2 regions of the Siphonobacter sp. genome follow, and region 1 is predicted to be linked to the other one. Evidence: riboswitches for the same ligand, from Rfam matches in the RefSeq annotation. Region 1 holds a riboswitch; the other holds the start of a gene.
What was found. Region 1 has a riboswitch for S-adenosylmethionine ahead of metK (methionine adenosyltransferase). Riboswitches for the same ligand answer to the same signal wherever they lie in the genome.

Region 1 (8,107 bases):
TTAAAAACTACGAACTTATTGAATGACAAAATTCATCCGATCCAGACCCGTATTTTTAGTAATGCGATCATACGCATAAATCTGTACTTCATACATGCCCTTTTCCTTAATGGGCAGGCTGCCCTCAAAAATATTATCGATCCCGGCAAAATTCAAAGGCACTTCGCCCCGAGCTACACCATCTTTTTTCACAAAGGCTTTTACCTCAATCTGCTCGGAATTCCAGACCCCGCCTTTGGTAATGACGCAACCGCACATCATCACCAGATTGATTTTCAGTTTAACCTGATTATCTTTCAATGCATTGAGACTCAAAACCTGATGCGTTTGTGGTTCAAGAATATCGAGCATAAAACCGGGGATTTCCAGGATGATTCCTTCACCGTCAATGGCCTTCCCGGGAATGAGCCAGAGCTGCGTACTGGCCTTGACCGCAGCACTTTTCCGGTTGACGGGTGCCGTGGCTTCAATGGTTACAAACGTGGGGGCATCGAGTTTAAGATTTGCTTCAAAGCGGGCGGTCTGGTCATCCGTCAGGCGGTCGTACCGCTGATGGGGCGTTTTGAGCATTAGGTCAGTATTGCCGGAATTACCCGTCGTCAAGCCCTGGGCTAGAATTTCACCCGTCAGGTCATGGCGAATAACGACGTAAGCCCCGCCAATACCCGTACCAATAAATTTGGCGTCTTTAGCCCGGGCCCGAACGACTACTTTGGTCGATTGAGCAAATCCGTAACACGCCACTAGGCAGAGCAGAAAAGTAGTAATGAAGTGTTTCATACAGGTTTTAACTGAGGAAGAAAAATGTTTTGGAAAGGAAGAGTGACTGAAACAACAAGTATACTGTATTCCAGTAAGATTGTAGACTACTAGCTTTGATTTCTTCCCAACAAAAAAGACCTGAACCGTTTCCAGCTCAGGTCTTTTTCTGTCTTCAGTCTCAAATTACAGACCGAATTCAGCTTTTACTTTCTCTACGTAGTCGAGTTTTTCCCAGGTGAAGAGCTCAACTTCGAGTTCTTTCGTAGCTCCATCGGGTGATTTGAACGTCTTCGTCACTACTTTCGATTCCCGTCCCATGTGGCCGTAGGCCGCTGTTTCGGAATAGATCGGGTTACGTAGTTTCAGACGTTGCTCGATGAAGTACGGACGCATATCGAAAATCTTCTCTACTTTCAAAGCGATGTCACCGTCGGACAGTCCTACTTTCGAGGTTCCGTAGGTGTTTACGTAGATACCGCAGGGCTCGGCTACACCAATGGCATAGGATACCTGAACGAGTACTTCATCCGCTACACCCGCTGCGACCAGGTTTTTGGCAATGTGACGCGTCGCGTAAGCTGCTGAACGGTCTACTTTCGAGGGATCTTTACCCGAGAAAGCTCCACCGCCGTGTGCACCTTTACCACCGTAGGTATCAACGATGATTTTACGGCCCGTCAGACCCGTATCCCCGTGGGGACCACCGATCACGAATTTACCCGTTGGGTTGATGTGGTACGTAATTTCGCCCTCGAATAGGCCACGTAATTCGGGCTTCAGACTGGCCTTTACGCGGGGAATGACAATGGCTACCACATCCTCGCGAATTTTGGCGAGCATGGTTTCATCGTCCGCGAAATCGTCGTGCTGGGTAGAAACGACAATCGTATCGATCCGCTGGGGAACGTTATCATCGTTGTACTCAATCGTCACCTGCGATTTGGCATCGGGACGAAGGTAGGGCATTAGCGAAAGTTCGTTGTTCCGGATGTCGCTCATCGTCTTTAGAATCTTGTGAGCTAAGTCCAGAGCTAAGGGCATGTAGTTGTCCGTTTCGCGGGTCGCGTAACCAAACATCATCCCCTGATCACCGGCACCCTGTTCTTCGGGGCTGGAACGATCCACACCCTGATTGATATCCGCAGACTGTTCGTGAATGGCCGAAAGAACACCGCAGGAATGAGCTTCGAACATGTATTCCGACTTCGTGTACCCAATCTTGCGAATCACGTCACGAGCAATGCTCTGTACGTCGAGGTACGTTGAAGACTTCACTTCACCCGCCAGAATAACCTGGCCCGTCGTTACCAGCGTTTCACAAGCTACTTTGGATTGGGGGTCGAAGGCTAAAAAATGATCAATGAGGGCATCTGAAATTTGGTCTGCCACTTTATCGGGGTGTCCTTCAGATACAGACTCAGAAGTGAACAAATAAGGCATGTTCTGTAAATTAGAATGATTTTGGGAGTTACGAATCCATGTAAACTTTTCGTAGTCCTCGGCCAAAGGAAGGAATTGAACGTTTTTGACTGTTGCTGAAATAGCTGATTACTAGCAACAAAGTCCGTATCGTCAAACCACCGTAGCGTTCTAGACTCGGTTGGTGCCCTAACTGGAGCCTCTGGATACTTTTGCAAAATTGTACATTCAGCGGAAATTCACCAAATATGTAGGCTTACCGTTTGAACATTTCCGAGATATTTCTCTTAAAAACGTCAAAAGCAGCCATCGTAAAGGGAATAACGGGTACTGAATACAGAACGCCCAGGTCTTCCCGAAGCGAAGTTTCCTCATCCAGAAAGCGAAAAATCAGGGGAGCGGGGTTCTTGCGGAACAAATCGGTAAAGACTGCTGCCGCTGAATACCGATTTTTCAGGAATACATTCAGGAGTACCTGATCATAAAAACGGTACTGAGCCGAGATGGGTCGGTTGGTTACCGGAGACTGCGAGAAGTTTTTTTCCAATTGACGCACCAACGCCTGCAGTCGCTTTTGCGTACGCGTAAACGTGTAACCCGTACTGGCCCGGGTGTATCCCCCGGCGGTTCCAATCCGGATGACGTGCGGCGAAGGTTGTTCGGGCATCGGCTCGTCACTCATGGGAATGATGCCCGTTTCTTCTTCCGTAATCTCGTAGGTTTCCAAACTGAAAAAATCCTTCAGATAAGCTCGCAACGCTTCGTCGTATTCGTTCGGTGTCAGTAGAGCAGGTGTGAAGAGCGTGAACTCAACGAGTGCTTCCGTCGCGGAAAAAGGCATGACGTATACAAACCGACATTCGTTCTTCTGTTCGATCCGGAAGTCCATCATGATCGGTGTTTCGGGATCGAATACCGGTTTTTCAGTACGAACTACCCAGCCCTTGAAATGCTGTAAGAGTTCCTGCCAGCGAGGGGCGGGTAGAGCAGCGGCTTCTTTGGTTAAGTTTCGAATGGCCTGCATGGGAGTCGTACTGTCGAAACACCACGCAGCCCGGTACTCACCCTTTGAAGTTTGCACCAGAGCCGAATCCTGCGAGGTTTCCACCGAATGCAGGTCCGCAAATAGATACTGAATGTTGGGATTACGGGAAAGATCAGCCCGTATCGAAGCGTAAAAATCCTTACCCCGAAGGAGCTTGTACTGGTGCTGGCCGAGGTCTAATTGTTGGGAAAAACCCTCAGTTCCGTGAAACCAGAGCTTATTCCAGTGCCGATACAGAATGGATTCAAACGCTCCTTCACCCGCCTGCCAGAAGGCCCAGGTACGGTCGTTACGGGTTTTGGGTTCCCGGTCAATAATCAGAATCTGCTTATGACGTAAGGTGCTGTGATTGAGGTAATAGGCCAGACTCAGCCCGGCCATCCCTCCGCCCGTAATGATGATGTCGTACTTCAAGGCAAATCAGGGGAAATTGTGAGGATACAACCCAAAATTAGGCGTACTTGTTTTACGAGCAGTATATACCTAAAACGCAAACAGCCTCGCTTATAACAAGCGAGGCTGTCTCATGTACTACATACGTAATGTTAATTCATCCGTTACACGTGCACGTGACGTTCGGCGTGGTAACTGGAACGAACCAGTGGTCCCGCTTCGACGTACTTGATGCCGCGTCGTTCGCCTTCCTCCTTGTACATCGCGAAGGTATCGGGGTGAATCCATTCGATCACTTCATGGTGCATTTTGGTCGGTTGCAGGTACTGGCCCAGCGTCAGAATATCCAGTCCGTTTTCGACCAGATCATCCATCGCTTTAAAGACTTCTTCCTGCGTCTCGCCCAGGCCCAGCATAATGCCGGTCTTGGTACGCTTACCGAACGCTTTTGTACGCTGAATTTGCTCCAGACTGCGGCTGTATTTAGCCTGCGGACGGACGGGACGGTATAACCGCTCCACAGTTTCCATATTGTGTGAAACCACTTCCTGACCAGCCGAAATCATGCGTTCCAAAGCAGGCCAATTTCCTTTCGTATCCGGAATCAGGGTTTCAATCGTCGTACTCGGACTCAATTCTTTCGTCAGACGAACCGTATCATACCAGATTTCTGCTCCCCGGTCTTTCAATTCGTCACGGTTCACGGACGTAATCACGGCGTGTTTCACGCCCATGATTTTAATGGCCTCAGCCACGCGTCGGGGTTCGTCGGCGTCATATTCGTTCGGACGGCCTGTCGCTACCGCACAGAACGTACAGGAACGCGTACAGACATTGCCTAAAATCATAAACGTGGCCGTACCCGCTCCCCAGCATTCGCCCATGTTGGGACAGTTGCCCGACTGACAAATGGTGTGAAGCTTGTATTCATCCACCACCTGCCGCACATTGCGGTATTCCGGACCCGTCGGGAGTTTTACTCGCAACCATTCGGGTTTACGGGTAGAAGAACCCGGTCTGTTTAAACCAGCCGGTTCAGTTTTCGTAATAACGGGTAGCTCGATCATCCCAATATCAATTGCTGATTTGACAAACAATGGGTTTATCAACGTAAATACAAAGGTAATGAGCTAACCGGGAATGCGTAGAAAAAGTTGCCTTGCGTAAGTATTTTAGAGGAAACCCAGCTGATCGTTGGGAGAGGGGCTTTCGGGAAGAAAAATAATTTTTACAGAGGTTTTGTCCGCAAATCTTTGAGTACCTGTAGCGGATTTAGTTCTTAGGTTTACTTTTGAAGTTTTAATTCAGTATCTATGGCAACTGCAAAAATTACGTACTTAGGACAGCTCCGCACGCAGGGTGTTCACCTCAAGTCAGGTTCAGAAATCTTAACGGACGCTCCCGTAGACAATCACGGCAAAGGAGAGGCGTTTTCACCGACGGATCTGGTGGCATCCGCTCTGGGATCGTGTATGCTTACCATTATGGGTATTGTGGCCCAACGCGATGGAATTGACATTACGGGCACTGAAGTAGAAGTAACGAAAAGTATGGCGGAGAGTCCCCGACGGATTGGCCAACTGGAAGTAAAACTGAAAATCAAAACCAATCAACCGCTCACGGAAACCCGCCGGAAGAAACTGGAAAACGCGGCCCTTACCTGCCCGGTGGCCGAAAGTCTGCATCCGGATTTGAAGCAGGTGGTAAGTTTTGAGTTTTTGGTTTAGTGTGGCGGGAGCCGCGGTTTTCCGTTTTCCGTTTGGTAGGATAAACCGGGTAAAGATAGCGGGACGGGTTATCCGTAGCATTTGCTACGGATTTTCTAGTTGGTAGGCTGTGCCTACCGGGCTGGACGATTCTCCGCATTGCATACGGGGCTAAGCATATTGAACCCCTCCGGGGTTGGCGGGTCTTTCGGATTTGTCATCTAAATACAGCCTGGAAGGCTGGTTGTTGTAGATGATCTGAGACCGTTCGATGTCAGAGGGAGAGGGGCTGTGAACGAAACTGAGTAACTTCTGAGTTGAATCAACAAAAGAGGCTGTCTGACGTAGACAGCCTCTCAACATTCCTGATTTACTTGAGCTAGCGACTTATTGAGTTGTCAGTTTCAAGTCTACAGTAAGCCGTGTTGGGTTAGAAGGTATTTTCTAAAACGATTCCACAAGGTCTGACCATGCGTAGAAAAAATTACGTTTCTATCTACTGAGAACGAACAACGTAACCTAAAACTATTTACGGCTCAGGATGGTTTCGCCCCACCAGGCCTGTTGTATTTTTTTGTTTACTTCCACGTTGGGAAAAATACCTCGAAATAACTCAGAACCAGGACCGTACGCAAATACGGGTACGGGGTTAGCGGAGTGATTCATCCAGATAAATTTTCCTTCGACAACGCCATTTCGCCAGTCACCACCCGTCAGACTCAAGCCCCCGGTTTCGTGATCGGCCGTTACGATGACGAGTGTCTCGCCATTCTTTTCCGCAAAGTCGAGAGCAGCTCCTACGGCTTTATCGAAATCCAGCGTTTCAGTCACCATATATTCCATGTCGTTGGCGTGACCGGCCCAGTCAATCTGCGAGCCCTCAGCCATGAGGAAAAAACCATTTGTGTTCTCGGAAAGAATACTCAAGGCTTTTTCTACTTCCTGGCGAAGAATAGGGCCGCGACCTTCTTTAACCTTGATTGGGTTCATACCGGCATTGAAAGCAACCAGCTTCTTACCGGTTGCTGCCGTAAAATCCTGGGAAGTATCAGCTACCGTATAGCCTTTCTTCTTAAAATCTTCGAGTAGGTTTTTGCCGTCTTTCCGTTGAAAGAAATACCGCATACCGCCACCAATCACTACATCCAGATCCGCATTGACCATTTGTTCGGCAATGGCTTCGTGTTGCGAGCGGGAGGCCTGGTGAGCATAGAAGTCCGCTGGGGTAGCGTCCGTAATGTCGCAGGTAGTAACGATACCGGTAGAAAGTTTCCGCTTTTTAGCCAATTCGGCCAAAGTCACTTGGGGACGATTGGCAGAGTCTACCGCAATAGCTCCGTTTTTCGTTTTTACACCCGTGGACAGAGCCGTACCACCCGCTCCTGAATCGGTAATAAAATCTTTGACGGGGTGCGTGGTAGAAAGACCGAGGTATGGAAAACGATTCAGATGAAGCGGACCTTTGTTGGCAATCTGAGCGGCGTATACCTGATTGACGCCCATCCCGTCACCAATCAATAGGATTACGTTTTTGGGACGCTTAGGCGTTTGCTGAGCCTGCACCGACAGGCAGCCCGCCAAGAAACCGGCACACAAAAGAAGGTAACGATGCATAGTACTTAAGGGAAAAAAGGAAGTGAATATGCTGCAAAATTCGAGCTAATTGCGAGTCAAAAGGCCGTTAAACGGATGAATAAATTGTTAAGTCTTCCTTGATAAAAATGATCTTTCAATAAAATACCTGCCAGTACCGGGCAAGAGCACGCATAACCTAATCAAGGAAGTAAGCGTTAATAGATAGACCGATGCAGACGGTTACAAGCGTTGAAGAGGTTTCACGAAAGGCTCACTGCTGGATTTTTACAATCTTCAGTACTAAAGTAGGAAATAAGCAGCTGATTGATAGTAAATTATATTCGACTCCGCTGGTTTCGACTTTAGCCTAAACTCGACAGTGCAGGAGTAGGGAATATAAAAATCTGATGTTTGCACTTACTGCTTTACAGGTTTTTGTCATTAGTAGACCGTATCGAATAGGCCTTCGGATCTAGAATTTAGTATGCTACCATACCATATTATTTTTTGGAATCGGTATGAACTTTTTGCGACTTAAAAGTACTTGTCTAACGCCGCATTTTAAGCGTCCGAAACAAAGGATATTAAGGATTTGCAAATTTATCTGGTACTTATCCAATGTCTTATTGAATTATTCTCTTAGAAATTTGGTAAGTTCGAGAAGATAACTATTCTTTGCATAGTGCAAAAAAGCACGGCAAAGTACAAAATACGAGCTGTACCGCTTGACCCTTATGTATATCAACGCGATAAGTAGCTATTTGCCGGAGCAAGTTGTTACAAATGAACACTTCGCCCGACTGAATGGATTGTCTGACCAGTGGATTGTGGAGAGGACGGGCATCCGAGAACGTCGGAAAGCTGCCCCCCATGAAAACACGAACACAATGGCTGTGGAAGCCGTTCGTCAGGGGTTAGCCCTGTTACCATACCCTGTTCAGGAAATTGACCTCATTGTAGGAGCTACCTACACCCCTTACGATACGATTGTATCGTTAGCTCATGCGGTTCAGCATGATCTTCAAATTCCGGATATTCCGGTACTGTCCGTATCAACGGCCTGCTCTTCGTTATTGAATGCCCTGGAAGTAGTTCAGGGGTATTTCTGCATGAAGAAAGCGACGAAAGCTCTGGTTGTCGTGTCGGATAACAACACTGCGTACAGCAACGAATCGGATAAAGTAGCCGGGCACTTGTGGGGCGACGG
Region 2 (8,107 bases), on a different contig from region 1:
CTCGTCGATGCTTTGACATCGACCATTGAACGCAATACCAGGAATCTGTTCGCGTAAACCACCAATAAAATGACGTTTCAGCGAATCCAGGTTAGCGATGTTCTGCTGTTGCTGGGTGATGGCCAGCTCCAATGCTTTGGTCAGGCCCACAATGCCCGGCACGTTTTCAGTACCCCCGCGTTGGCCGCCTTCCTGTCCGCCGCCGCTGAGCAAGGCCGGTAGCCGATGCCCCCGACGGGCGATCAGAAATCCAACGCCTTTCGGACCGCGAAATTTGTGGGCCGAAGCCGTGGCGAAATCAACGGCGTCCAGGGCTACATGGACTTTGCCCAGGCTCTGAACGGTGTCGGTATGAAAGTAGGCACCGTAGTGCTGGGTTAAGGCACCCACTTCTTCCAGGTTCAGTAAGTTACCGAGTTCGTTATTGGCGTGCATGAGGCTGACGAGTCCTTTGGGGTGCTTTTCCAGCCAGCGGGTCAGGTCGGGAATTGAAACCCGTCCCTGCTCGTCGAGTGCAACGTAATCAAGCTGAATCTGACCCGCCTGCTCTAACTGCCGTAGCGGTAGCAAGACGGCTTTATGTTCAATTTTTGAGGTCAGGACGTGACGAATCCCATATTGCTGAATGCTGCTCTTGAGGGCAAAATTATCGGCTTCGGTACCCCCGGAAGTGAAGATGATTTCTTCGGGAGAAAGGGCTAGTAAATCAGCGATTTGACGACGACTGGACTGAATCACGCGTTTCGCTTCCCGCCCCGCCCGGTGATTGGAAGACGGATTTCCGAAATGTTGCGTGAAATAGGGTAAAATCGTTTCCAGAACGGCTGGAGATAGAGACGTAGTAGCGGAGTTATCGAAATAAATAGACATGCGATGCAAGAGCTGATGAAGGTGAATGATCAGATGAAATGGTCAAACCCGTGGTGAATCCAGGAGCGACCAGACGTGACGGAAATCTCACGTTCGTGCCAAACGAGAAACAATGCTTAGCTTCTAAGAATGAAGCAGGCCGGTCGATTTCGAGTCGGGGAGAGTGCCATGCGGTATTGGGTTTATAGTTCCTAATGTGTTAGGCAGGTTAGCACTGATTCCATGTCGGAAAGTTGCTAAGGATTCGCAGAGCCTGTCTCTCCTCCTTTCTGTATAAGCCCCAACTACCCGTAGTAATTGAAGACGTTGCAAAGATACGTGTAAGAAAAAATACGAAACAAATAAAATCTATAGAATTTATAGATTATTAAATAATTTTGAAGTAATCTATTGATTATGAATAGATTGTATTTCGATATTGGGGTTGGTAAGGTATTGGTGCATTACTAAGCAGAAAGCAACGGGCTTAGCTTAATAAAGACTTTTGTCGCAGGATAGAAAAATGGAGTTTACGAAGCCTACTGATACTGATTACTAGGTTTGTAGCGAATGTTATGAACAAGGGCATCGAAATTAATAAACGTATGTAATAACTAGTTACCAATAATGAAGCTGATCTAGCTTAGTTAGTAAGTACTAACTCATTGGCTCAAGGATTTGAAAAATACATATAATTTAATTACAAAATAATTATCATTGTAAAAGACGTCTAACATTACTTAATTTTATAACTGATTAAGCAAGTAAATGCTAGGTCTTGATTAAATAGGAATCGAATTTTAAAAATCATAATGCAAGCTACTTGCATGAAGTAGACCCCATACTATGAAAGGTTTTCTTTTCTATTTTTTGTTAGGTTTAATGTTATTTAGTAGTCTCATAGGCCCTAGCCAAGATAGAAGAGAACCTAAACAACTAAAAGCCAAAGGAGAGTATGTTCATCTAGCAACCCAATCCATATTTCCGGTCCAGTTCGATAATTTAACAAGAACGGAGGTTTATTCTTTTAATAAAGCAAATACAAATATTGGTGTTGTGTATGAACATCAAATGGCAGATAAATATACAGTGGCCTCTATTCATATATATCCCGCTGGAGATGAAGGTTCAGAGGGTAGATTAAGAAATGAATACATAAGCTCAAGAAATGAAATATTTAAACCCGGTTCAAAAGTATACCAATCGCCAGTAAAATACGTTGATAACTACATCTGCAGCGGAATCAAGGCTGTTTGCCTGGATGAGTCAAATAAACAGCATTTATTAACCGTATATGAATGTGGTACCTGGTTTTTGAAGATAAGGATTACCTCTGATGAGCTGGATGCAGATCAGGTTGCCAAACTCAGCGATCACCTAGTAAATACGTATAAACCCTCTAGACTAACCAGTTTAAAGCCCTTGCTGACAAAGCCTAATGTTTATGTTGCTGAGGCTTCGTTTGCGGACGAACTATTATTAGGGTCTATTACCGGAAGTGCTTTTAAAAAATTGCAATGGGCTAATGAAAACATAGCAGAACTGGAGAAATCTTCCGGTTTTCCGGATCAGTATTTGGAAATGCATATCCAAGCTATGAAAGAATTGCTGGAATTCAGGAAGAAACATCCAAATATGCACGTAGGCGAGGTTTCTAAAACATATTTGGAGCAGATAGAATTAATTGTGAATTCAGGATTTATGGCCGAGTTTATTATGAGTAAATACCATGAAGTTTTAATTGTTCCTAGTTATATAAAGCTAGACTATGACGGTTTCGATAAGTGGCAGCGTTCTAATCCAATAACTATTGATTTTAATCGTTTTCATTATGTAATTTCCTATGGAAAAAAATAGCATTTCTATGTTCTATTGGGTCCTATGAAGAATTCCTTCCGCCGTTCTTGGTGTTTAGTATAGCATCACCAAGAACGGCAGGGTATTACTGCCAAGAGCACAAACGAGTAGGAAGCAATTTGTTATTTTTAGACTATAGATTGTCCCTAATCGATCAGGCTGATCGTCATAGAGTAGAACAATAACTTTTCTCACCATGAAAGAATTTGCTTTAATCTTCAGACTCAAAGACATCGCTGACTTCAAACCGTCACCTGAACAAATGCAGGAGAGACTGAATTGGCTTGACAACATTGCGTCACAAAACAAGCTTGTAGATAAAGGAAATACGCTATTGCCACTACCAGGAAGTGCTAAAACAGTGCGACCAGACAATCTGGTAACCGATGGACCTTATACAGAAATTAAGGAATTTATTAGCGGTTATGTAGTCATTCGGGCCGAAGACATAAATGAAGCAGTAGAAATAGCAAAAAGGAACCCTATCTTTAGTATTGGGGGTAGTGTCGAAGTAAGAGAAGTTCTAAAACGTGACTAGTATTGAACGACTTAACCTTACAATCGGATCTTTTAACGCTTTTATTCCATCAGGAATATACTAAAATGACGGCAACTGTATGCCGTCATTTTAGTATCCGATCTGTTGAGATAGCGGAAGATATTGTTAGTGATACTTTTCTAAAAGCTTCTGAATACTGGGCAATTACTGGAGTGCCGGATAACCCTACTGCCTGGCTTTATACCGTAGCAATCAATAAATCAAAAGATTATGTAAAACGGCTTGTAATTTTTGAAAAATTAATACTAGATAAAAATCAGCAGGAAGAAATAATAATAGACCCAATTCTGGAAATCGATCCTCAACTACTAGAAGACAGCGAATTACAAATGATTTTTACCCTTTGTGATTCTGTAAACTCTCAAGAGAATCAAATAGCTTTAGCCCTTCAAATTATATGTGGTTTTAGCGTAGAAGAAATTGCAACTGCTTTTCTTAGTAAAACGGAAACAATAAAAAAGCGTTTATTTAGAGCAAAGAATAATTTAAGGAATAGTCAATTTAAAATTAAGCCACTAACTGAAGCAGAAATTAATTGTCGGATAGATTGCGTACTTAAGACATTATATATTTTATTTAACGAGGGTTACTATTCTAAAACTAGTGATCAGCTTATACGCAAGAAACTATGTGCTGAAGCGATCAGGCTAGTATTGACATTAGTTGATAACCCATCTACCAGTACGAAAAATGCTAGAGCGTTGCTTGCATTGATGTACTTTCAAAGCTCAAGGCTCGATGCAAGGACCGATAACTGCGGGGAAACTATTCTATTCGAAGAACAGGATAGAAACCTGTGGGATCTGTCATTAATTGAAAGAGGTCAATACTATTTGGCAAGTGCTTGTACAGGGGATGAAGTCTCAACATATCATCTAGAAGCTGCTATTTCTTATTGGCACAGTACCTCAATAGAAACTCCTAAATGGGAACCGATTCTGCAATTATATAATCGACTTGTAGTATTAAAATACTCGCCGGTAATAGCTTTGAATAGAATATTTGCTTTGTCTAAAGTCTATGGAAATAAGAGAGCTATTCGTGAAGCTGAAAAATTAAATTTTTTAGAAAATAGTTATTACCATCTATTACTAGGATACCTGTATACGGAAAATTACGTTTCTCTAGCGGTCAAGCATTACAGGAAGGCTATTACCTTAACTAAATCAAAAAGGGAGCGAAGTACATTAAATAAACTAATTAACCGTATCGCATTAGATAGTTAGGATTTTATTGGTGTTAGATTACGTCGAAGCAGTTTACTTATTCTTTAAAATGTCAAAAAAACGGGCCCTAAGACCCGTTTTTTCAATTACATGATTACACCAATTCCAGCGGATACTTCCGTTGCCGTTTCCCCGTCAGATTAAACAGGGCGTTGGCCAGGGCTGGAGCGACGGGCGGTAAACCCGGTTCGCCCACGCCGCCGGGAGCTTCCTGATTGTCGATGATGTGGACTTCCATGATCGGCGTTTCGTTGATGCGTAGCACCGGATAATTATGGAAGTTCGTTTGTTCCACGGCTCCATTGGCAAACGTGATCGGGCTTTTGATCGCTGCCGTCAGACCGTAGATGATGTTACTTTCAGTCTGAGCTTTGATGTTATCGGGGTTTACCGTCATCCCGCAGTCAATCACCGATACTACTTTTTCGATCTTCACGCCATCCGCCGTTTTGGCTACCGTAAACACGTGAGCACAGATGGTACTGAACGAACGGGCGATGGCCAGTCCGCGAGCTTTCCCGGCGGGTAGCTTTTCGCGATAACCGGATTTTTCCGCCGCCGTTTCCAGTACTTTCACAAAACGGGGGGAATCTTTCAGTAACTCCAGTCGCAGATCCAGCGGATCTTTGCCCGCCGCGTGAGCCAGCTCGTCCACGAAGGATTCGTGCCCAAATACGTTCGTTGAGGCATACACCGAACGCCACCAGAGGATGGGCAGGTCGGTACTCGCATTGTGGTAGCTACGGCGAATGTTCGGAATTTGAAGCGGACTGTCCTTCGGGCCAATGCCTTCTTCGGCCCAGCCGTCGGCCTTGCCCTTCAGGTCGGCTTTGAACACCTGCTTCTGAATCGATTCCGCAATGATTTTATGGTGAAAAGCCGTCACGTTGCCTTTCTCGTCAATACCACCTTCGAGTACACTCAGCATGGCGGGACGGTACGGACCCTGACTCATATCATCTTCCCGCGTCCAGATGAGCTTTACGGGAGCGTTGACCTGTTTGGATAAAAATACGGCTTCTTTCACAAAGTCCAGGTACGCTTTCCGGCCAAAAGCTCCCCCTAGAAACGTCACGTTGACTTTCACCTGTTCGGGTTTAAGACCCAGGTACTGAGCCACCTCGCCAATGGTACCGTCGGGCCCCTGTACGGGAGCCCAGATTTCCACCGAATCGCCCTTAAACCAAGCCGTTGCGTTGACGGGTTCCATCGCGGCGTGAGCGGCAAAGGGTGTCTCATACGTAGCCTGAACCTTTTTGGATGCTTCGCCGTAGGCTTTGGCAAAATCGCCCGTATTGCCTGCGAAATCGCTGCCGTCTTTCTTGGCCAGCTCGTGCATTTGAGCCGAGAACTTTTCCGTCGATAACGCCGCTTCGTTTACCGGAGCCCACTTTACTTTCAGTTTTTTTCGTCCCTGTACCGCCGCCCAGTAGTTCGTGGCCAGTACGGCTACGGTTTCGACGGTGGTATGGGGCATCGCTCGTTCGGCTTTCAGTACTTTCTTGACGCCCGGTACTTTCATCGTCGCCGTGGTATCAAATGAAGCCACTTTGCCATGAATGGCCGGACAGCGTTCGATGCTGGCGTACAACATACCGGGTACCTCTACGTCGATGCCAAACTGTGCCTGACCCGTTACCTTCAGCGGTACGTCAGGCTTGGGAATGTTCTTGCCGAGTAACTTGAAATCCTTGGGATCTTTGAGCTTGGGATCTTTCGGTACGGGCAGTTGAGAAGCGTCTCCCACGAGTTCAGCGTAGGTAAAAGACTTGCCCGAAGGCTTGTGGTAAACCTTTGCCTCCTGGGCGTAACACTCGCTGACGGGTACCTGCCATTTATTGGCTGCGGCCTGTACGAGCATTTCTTTCACCGCCGCACCGGCTTTCCGCAGGGGCATCCAGCGGGTACGAACGGAAGAACTACCGCCCGAAAGCTGGGAGCCGTATTTGCCCTGACCGTTGGTCTGACTAATGTGAATCTGATCAAGCGATACTTCCAGTTCTTCCGCAATCAAAGCGGGCAGCGACTGGTACGTACCCTGCCCCATGTCAGGACGGGGGTTGAGTAAGGTAATTTTCCCCGTATCATCAATGAGGATATAAGGACTGAATTCCAGACCGAGTGTAGTCTGGGGAATTTTATGAAGAACGACGTCTTCCGACTGAGCCGGAATCGAAAAACCCAGGGCGAGCAAAGCTCCGGCGGAGCCACTCGTTTTGAGGAAATTCCGGCGATTGATGTTGGATGTTTTCATTGCCTGAGGCGTAAAGAGTAAAACCAAACCGGGGAAAAAGGAACATTAACGATCCAGACTTGCCGTCTTTTTCGCAGCGGCGGGCTTGGCTTCCTGAATGGAATCCGCCGCCCGGTGAATCGCTTTCCGAACCCGCTGGTAGGTTCCGCAGCGGCAAATGTTTCCCTGCATGTACAGGTCAATGTCTTCGTCAGTCGGCTTGGATTTTTCTTTCAGCAGGGCTACTGCACTCATGATTTGCCCCGACTGGCAGTAGCCGCACTGCGTCACCTGCTCATCGATCCAGGCTTGTTGGACGGCGTGCAGATGGTCGGGTGTACCGATGCCTTCGATGGTCGTGATTTTCTGTCCTTTCACGACCGATACCGGTGTGGAGCAGGAACGGATGGGTGAGCCGTTGAGGTGAACCGTACAGGCTCCGCACTGAGCCATACCGCAACCAAATTTGGTGCCTTTCAGACCCACTACATCCCGGATGGCCCAGAGCAGGGGCATTTCAGGATCTACGTCAATCGTATAGGCTTTGCCGTTGACGGTCAGTTTCGTTTGTGCCATGATGAAATGGTAAATAGGGGTTTGCTCGCAGAAGTGTTTCAAAGATACGGATTAATTGCTCGCTACATCCATTGAAAATAAACCCGGACTGATGGAATTTTCACTGGTTCGTTGCTAGTAACAACAGAACGCATAATCCCCATAAAGCAGGAAACCGAAAGGAAAGTTCAGGTAGATAAAATTCTCCGAATAGTCGCAAAAGCCCTGTTAATCCCTGAAAATGTGCGAAATTTGAAAATTTGATTACCACATTTTATCAACACATATGAAAAGATACAACGCTCTGGTACTAGGGCTGGTGGCTTTAAGTACAGCCGCTTTCATAGGCAAACCCAGTGACGATCCCAAACGAAAAGGACTGGACTTGTCAGGCATGGACTTGTCAGTGAGTCCCCGCGAAGATTTCTTCCTGTACGCGAATGGTGCCTGGCTGAAGAATACGGAAATTCCAGCTTCGGAGACGGGTTGGGGTTCGTTCAATATCCTGCGGGATGAAAACAACCGTCACATTCACGATATTCTGGAAGCGGCGGCGAAAAGCAAGGCCAAGAAAGGCAGTATCGAGCAACGCGTCGGCGATTTTTACGCGTCCGGCATGGATACCGTAGCCATCGAAAAACGCGGTTACGAGCCTATCAAGCCCATTTTGACCGAGATTGACCGGATCAAGGATTACAAATCACTGCTGGCGTACTCGGCGGCTCACCCGCTGGAAGGGGGCGGAACGTTCCTGGGCATTGGCGTAGGAGCGGATGCGAAAAACCCCGATGCGTACATTGTCAGTATGCGGCAAACGGGTACCGGGCT

Region 2: another riboswitch for S-adenosylmethionine. It lies ahead of ACOJTG_RS08955 (cysteine desulfurase family protein); the one in region 1 lies ahead of metK (methionine adenosyltransferase).

Annotation. Positions count from the first base shown of each region.
Region 1 is NZ_JBMDWJ010000284.1:1,554-9,660, reverse strand. It holds gene ACOJTG_RS17750 (hypothetical protein) at 16-780, opposite strand; gene metK (methionine adenosyltransferase) at 946-2,202, opposite strand; SAM-I-IV-variant riboswitch at 2,277-2,396, opposite strand; gene ACOJTG_RS17740 (lycopene cyclase family protein) at 2,438-3,640, opposite strand; gene lipA (lipoyl synthase) at 3,784-4,686, opposite strand; gene ACOJTG_RS17730 (OsmC family protein) at 4,933-5,346, shown strand; gene ACOJTG_RS17725 (alkaline phosphatase) at 5,851-6,939, opposite strand; gene ACOJTG_RS17720 (3-oxoacyl-ACP synthase III family protein) at 7,635-8,107, shown strand, end outside.
Region 2 is NZ_JBMDWJ010000152.1:506-8,612, forward strand. It holds gene ACOJTG_RS08955 (cysteine desulfurase family protein) at 1-870, opposite strand, end outside; SAM riboswitch class I at 1,050-1,150, opposite strand; gene ACOJTG_RS08960 (hypothetical protein) at 1,696-2,706, shown strand; gene ACOJTG_RS08965 (YciI family protein) at 2,903-3,244, shown strand; gene ACOJTG_RS08970 (RNA polymerase sigma factor) at 3,247-4,491, shown strand; gene ACOJTG_RS08975 (molybdopterin cofactor-binding domain-containing protein) at 4,586-6,745, opposite strand; gene ACOJTG_RS08980 ((2Fe-2S)-binding protein) at 6,791-7,300, opposite strand; gene ACOJTG_RS08985 (M13 family metallopeptidase) at 7,566-8,107, shown strand, end outside.